One region of the Sutcliffiella cohnii genome, then DNA from elsewhere that is predicted to be linked to it. Evidence: riboswitches for the same ligand, from Rfam matches in the RefSeq annotation. Region 1 holds a riboswitch; the other holds the start of a gene.
What was found. Region 1 has a riboswitch for glycine ahead of gcvT (glycine cleavage system aminomethyltransferase GcvT). Riboswitches for the same ligand answer to the same signal wherever they lie in the genome.
Positions count from the first base shown of each region.

Region 2: it holds a riboswitch for glycine, as region 1 does, so the genes downstream of both, BC6307_RS06555 (alanine/glycine:cation symporter family protein) here and gcvT (glycine cleavage system aminomethyltransferase GcvT) in region 1, are expected to answer to the same signal.

Region 1 is NZ_CP018866.1:2,977,104-2,980,524, forward strand. It holds gene gcvPA (aminomethyl-transferring glycine dehydrogenase subunit GcvPA) at 1-805, opposite strand, end outside; gene gcvT (glycine cleavage system aminomethyltransferase GcvT) at 819-1,922, opposite strand; glycine riboswitch at 2,040-2,130, opposite strand; glycine riboswitch at 2,134-2,227, opposite strand; gene BC6307_RS14920 (DEAD/DEAH box helicase) at 2,485-3,421, shown strand, end outside.
Region 2 is NZ_CP018866.1:1,370,122-1,373,542, reverse strand. It holds gene BC6307_RS06555 (alanine/glycine:cation symporter family protein) at 170-1,645, opposite strand; glycine riboswitch at 1,711-1,799, opposite strand; glycine riboswitch at 1,803-1,902, opposite strand; gene BC6307_RS25000 (hypothetical protein) at 2,196-2,348, shown strand; gene BC6307_RS06550 (hypothetical protein) at 2,513-2,863, shown strand; gene BC6307_RS06545 (peptide-binding protein) at 2,929-3,421, opposite strand, start outside.

The DNA of each region.
Region 1 (3,421 bases):
TACCGAATGGTTGCGCATCTCCAACAACGATATCTGCCCCTAGTTTACCTGGAGGTGTTAACGCACCTAAAGAAAGTGGGTTAGACGAAACAACGAACATAGCTTTTTCTGCATGTACTATTTCTTCAATATCTTTCAGTTTTTCGATTTGTCCAAAGAAGTTAGGATATTGAACAAGTACTGCTGCCACGTCACTATCCATTAACTCTTTTAAAGCGTCAAGGTCTGTTACACCGTCAACAGAAGGGACCTCTACTACTTCTACGTATTGACCACTTGCGTACGATTTTACAACATCTTTCGATTCTGGATGAACTGCGCTAGAAATTAATACTTTTTTCTTTCGAGTTTGACCGCATGATAGCATTGCTGCTTCCGCCAACGATGTTGCTCCATCGTACATAGAAGAGTTCGCTACTTCCATTCCTGTTAATTCACAAATCATCGTTTGGAATTCAAAAATGGCTTGTAATTCACCTTGAGAAATCTCAGGCTGGTATGGCGTATAAGCAGTGTAGAACTCGGAACGAGAAATAACATGATCCACAATAACTGGCATGTAATGGTCGTATACACCAGCACCTAAAAATGATGTATATTGCTTTAAGTTTTTGTTTTGATCTGCAAGTTGCTGCAATTCCTTCATTAATTCCGTTTCAGGTTTTGCTTTTTTTATGTTAAGTTCTCCTTGAAATCGAACTTTTTCTGGAATATCAGCAAACAATTCATCAATTGATGTAACACCAATTGTTTCTAACATTTCTTTTTGGTCAGTCTCTGTCATCGGTAAATAACGATGTTTCATGTTAGCTTCCCCCTTAATTTTTCGGACGTTTATAAAATGGAGTTTTTATAATCACTGCTTTTAAACGTTTCTTTCTCACTTGTACTTCTACTTCACGACCAAGCTCTGTGAATTCAGCTTTTAATAATGCTAAACCAATATTTTTCCCTAAAGTTGGTGATTGAGTACCGGTAGTAATTTCACCAATTTTCTCATCACCCACAAATACTTCATAGCCATGACGTGGAATTCCTTTATCAATCATTTCGATACCAACTAGTTTACGAGGTGCACCATTTTCTTTTTGTTCTTTTAACACTGCTTTTCCGAGAAAGTCTTCCTCTTTATTCGGTTTAACAGCAAAACCAACTCCTGCTTCAATTGGAGTAATGTCTTTTGATAATTCTTGACCGTAAAGAGCAAGATTTGCTTCAAAACGAAGTGTATCTCTTGCACCAAGACCAATAGGAAGTACACCCAATTCTTTCCCAGCTTCTAAAATAGCAGACCATAGTTTCGGAGCTGCCTCGTTTGAACAGTAAATTTCAAAACCGTCTTCTCCTGTATAGCCAGTTCTAGAAACTAATGTAGTTTCTCCAGCAACTTTAACACCATCTATAAATTTAAAAAACTTAATTTGTGATAAATCAGTCTCTGTTAGCTTTTGTAATGTTTGTTCTGCTAGTGGACCTTGAAGTGCTAATTGTGCAACGTTACTAGAGATGTTTACTATTTCAACATCTTCCGTTATATGTTCTATTAACCATTCATAATCTTTATCTGTATTCGCAGCATTAACAACTAGTAAATAGTCGTTGTCCGCCTTTTTATATATTAATAAATCATCTACTGTACCACCATTTGGATAGCACATTGCTGTATATTGCGCTCCACCGTCTTTCATTGTGGAAACGTCATTTGTCATCATTTTTTGTAAAAAGCGAAGACTTCCTGTACCTTTTACTTCAATTTCGCCCATGTGGGATACATCGAACAATCCAGCTTTCGTACGGACCGCTTCGTGTTCTTCTTTAATACTTGAAAACTGGACAGGCAATTCCCATCCGCCAAAATCGATTGTCTTACCTCCGTACTCTTTGTACAGGTCAAATATTGGAGTTCTACTTAATTGTGACACAGATTTGGCCCCCTTCACATTTTTAAAAGATTTACATTTTTTAAACAATTTGATAGAGATTTTTGTTTCTTTGATCAAAACAAAAAAGGACAGAACCCCCCCTTGTAAAAGTGAGTTCTCTGTCCTTGCACCTGAAAGTTTACCCTATTCGAATCGAATAAAGGCTTTCCCCTTTGGTGGTTCCCTAATTATGGAACGCTCTCCAGAGTTGCGTCCAGCAAGAGTCTTTTTACCTGAGAGATTCACAAATAATTTGCTTGCTCCTTCGGTGCTGTTAAACTGACAGTCTCTCCCCTTGCCATCATTCGCTACATATTTAACGATAAAATGGGTCATACTAGAATGTATCAAATTAGTAAATAAATATTTGTAACATTCTATCGAATACTCACTATTATCCTACCACTTACACTAATAAAAAGGCAACAATAAATCCCTTAACATTTTTATTTTTTTATGACTATAAAGTTCGTCTTTTGTTCTTAGGAAACGATTACATATAAGCATATTATTAAATTTACAGCAAAAAAACACTATTTTTTTATAGAAAGGATGCTCTTCAATGAATTTAGAAATAAGCTTCGACTCGAGTTGGCAAGAAGATTTAATGAAAAGAATGGAGGATGATGGTCCTTGGTCGAACTTTGATTTATTTCAGCTTGCACTGGAAGCAGAGGAGCATATGGCGATTGAACAGTTTGAAGGGTTACAAGCTCCTAATTATTTACCAAACTTAACTCCATTGCCCCATCAATTAGAAGTAGCTAAAAAAGTAGTGGGTGAAATGAACGGAAAAGCAATTTTAGCTGATGAAGTAGGGCTCGGCAAAACGATTGAAGCTGGTCTAGTACTAAAAGAATATATGATTCGTGGCCTTGTAAAAAAAGTACTAATATTAGTACCTGCATCACTCGTTTCGCAATGGGCGATTGAATTAAATCAAAAATTTTATATACCTGCAATTGCCCAGAAAAAAAGCTATGTTTGGGAACAATGTGACGTAGTTGTTTCTTCTATTGATACCGCAAAAAGAAACCCTCATCGTGATATTATATTCGAACAACAATACGATATGGTCATTATTGATGAGGCTCATAAACTAAAAAATAATAAAACAAAAAACTATGAGTTTGTGCAAGCGCTAAAAAAGAAGTTTTGTTTATTATTAACAGCTACACCTATTCAAAATAAAGTCGAAGAAATATTTAACCTAGTTTCTTTATTAAAGCCTGGACATTTAGGAAGCGAACAATACTTTGAGGAAATATTCAAAGCGAAAGAGAGAAAACTCGAAAATGATGAGTATTTAAAAGAGCTAGTGAATAAAGTTATGATACGAAACCGTCGTGGTGATACAGGTATTGATTGGCCCAAACGACATGTGGAGTCTTGCATAATAGAATTCAACGAACAAGAACAACAGCTTTATCAAACAATTTGTGATTTAAAGCATAATGAAGAACTTCCTATTACGAGTCAATTTTCCATTTTGACATTGC
Region 2 (3,421 bases), 1.6 Mb from region 1:
TCACCAAAGGGGATGTTTTTATCATTAATAATTTATGAACACGAAAACAGGAAACTTTAAATAGGTAGGGGTTACTTTTTATGCTAGAGGCCTGAACAACACCTTTTTTAATAATAAGCTTAAAGTTAAATGAAAACCGCCCCATTAACCACAGGGCGGCTTTCTTCTATTATGATACTTTCTGTTCTTCTTTTTTATCCTCAGTTTGTTCATACCCATCAGCCCAAAAGTCTGCGTTTTTAATTCCTAGTTTCGTAGAATTAAAGGTTGGGTCAAGGCCTTGTTTTTTCTGTCTTTCATAGTCTTTTAACGCTAGTAAAGCTGGTTTAGATAGCAATAGAATGGCGATTAAGTTGAGCCATACCATTATTCCAAGACCGATATCCCCGAGTGTCCAAGCTAAACCTGATTCTTTTACAGTACCGTAATAAGTCGCGGCAAGAAGGACTAGTTTTAAAATGGTAGACGCGATTTTGCTAAATCTTTGATTAACAAGATAGGCAAGATTCGTTTCCGCTATATAGTAATACGCCATAATCGTAGTGAAGGCGAAGAAAAATAGTGCGATTGCGATAAATGGTGAACCGAATGTAGGGAAGACAGATTCTACTGCTACTTGCGTGTAGCCTGTCCCTTCTTCTACGCCAGTAATGTTTTGTACAACATATTCTCCCGTTCCTTCGTCCATCGTGTTGTATGCGCCTGTGAATAAAATCATCAAAGCGGTGGATGTACAAACTAGGAAGATTCCGATATAAATAGAAAAAGCTTGTACCAGTCCTTGTTTAACAGGGTGAGAAACTTCCGCAGCAGCTGCTGTGTGAGCACCTGTTCCTTGCCCGGCTTCGCTCGCATAAAGACCACGTTTTACTCCCCATGCAATCGCAGAACCGATAATTCCGCCGAATATCGTATCAGCACCGAAGGCACTTGAAAAGATTAAGGAAAACACTTCTGGAACCTTGCTTATGTTAACGATAATAATAGAAAGTGTGACTAATATATACCCCATCCCCATAAACGGAATGACAACTTGGGTAACATTCGCGATACGTTTAATTCCACCGAATATAATTAAACCTAATATAATAATGAGAACAATCCCAGTAACCTTCTTATCAATCGAAAAGGCATTGTCAATCGCAATCCCGATCGAGTTCGATTGCACCCCAGGCATCAGGATGGCCATCGCGATTAAACTTGCGATGGAAAAAATAACAGCATACCATTTCCAACCTAGACCTTTTTCAATATAATAAGCAGGACCTCCACGGTATTCTCCGTCTTTTTTTTCTTTATAAATTTGCGCTAGCGTTGACTCGACGAACGCGGACGCTGCACCGACAAAGGCAATGACCCACATCCAGAAAACTGCTCCTGGACCTCCGTAGAAAATCGCCATTGCAGTTCCTGAAATGTTACCAACCCCAATACGGGCTGATAATGCTAAAGATAATGCCTGGAAGGAAGATACTCCTTCAGCTGAGCTTTTTCCGTTAAATAATAGTTTTCCCATTTCTTTCACGTGACGAATTTGTAGGAAATTACTACGAACTGTAAAATACACTCCTACAGCCACACAAAAGATGATCAACGGCGCACCCCATAATACATCATTGAGGTTTTTCATTAGTTGTTCCAACATACAATATTCTCTCCTTTTTTGTACAAGCAAAAAAGGACAGTAAGATGCCTTGTAACTTCACCCTGCTCTGTCCTTATACCTGAAAGTTTGACTTTATTGATAAAACAATAAAGCTTTCCCCTTTGGTGGTGTACTTCTTACACGCTCTCCAGAGGCGCGTCCAGTTGTGGTCCTTCTACCTGAGAGATTGGTTTCAAGGGTATTTTTTGAAACTTGCTCCTTCGGTGGCTTCGATTGCTCTCTCCCATAACTTTCATCCGCTTATTTTTTTATATGAAAGAATATTACTATCATTAGCATTACTTTGCAAATATAATTTTAGTATTTTATAAAAATAATAGAATTAACAAATGATCTAGTTTATGGAACATAGCAAGTTGCTGCTTAGCTACTACCCCTTCTACCGGGTATCGCCGATCATTGATAACGATTAGCTCATGAAAATTGTCTGGAAGTAAATGAAGCGACAAAAAAATTAGTCACACATACTATGACATTTCTATTTTTTTAGATATAATTACTTTCGTACTATTTAATAAAGGTGGTCACCATGACAAAGTGCCTAGACGGTGTATATTCTATTATTCTATACGAATTAACTAAACTAGTTGATGAGTATTATCGTTGCCCTGACCCTTGCATTAGGAATGAAATATATAAAGATATTCTTCTTTTAAGTGAAGCTGTTAACCAAGACTATTAGTTTTGGTTTTCTTTTTTGCTTGGCGTTTTAATTTTACATACTATTAATCTACTTCACTTTTTCATAGATAAATGTTGATTTATATGCCAACATACTTCCATGCCCTATCATTCACTCTAGTAAATGCATACTCTATCTTATGAAAATAAGGGAGGTTAAAAAATATGCAAGAAAATATCATCAATACTATTAGACAGTCTTTAATAGATAGTCTTTCTACTCTCACTCCTGGACATTATATTACGATCGTGGATGAAGAAGGCAGAACTAGGACATCAAGAGCTAGTGAAGAGATTTTACGCCCAGGAGAAATTGGTGTTGTGTTTTGCTTACCTATTATAGGAGCGCCAACGAGAAGATTACCCGACGTCAATTTAGGACGAAACCAATACGTTAGGGCTTTTTGTGGATTAACGACGATTGATGTATTCTGTAGTCAAAGAATAAGTGGTCCTCCGACACGAACAGTTTCGATGAGAACAGGGGAGTTTTTCGTTATTACTTGTGAACGGTAAATAAGATTATACAAAAAACAGGAGGCTAGCATTCGCCTCCTGTTTTTTTAGACGTGTAATCTAAATTACTCCGCCAACCACCAGTTTTTTATGTTATAAAAACCGTTACTTGGATGAAATTCAAATCCACCTAAGTTTATTGGTAATGCATAATGTACGTTTGGATAGTATAAAAATGTATACGGTTGGTCTTCCGAGATTTGTTGGTATAGTTCGTGTAAAACTTCCAATCTTTTTTCATCGTCTAGGATTTTTACATTTTCCTCTAGTAATTGATCAACCTCTGGATTACTGTGTTGCGTATAATTTAACCCTTGTTCTCTATGCTTCGAGTGAAAGTAATCCGTTTGATCTGGGTCTACCCCTAAACTCCATCCATTAATACATGCATCGTACTCATGTGCCATATTTGCACTAACAAACGCACTCCACTCTAGCACTTTTATGTTGACTTCAATACCAACCTCTTTTAATTGTTCTTGCGCAATTACCGCGATTTGTTCACGGGCTTTATTACCTTGGTTCACATTTAATGTGAATTTGAATTTCTCTCCATCT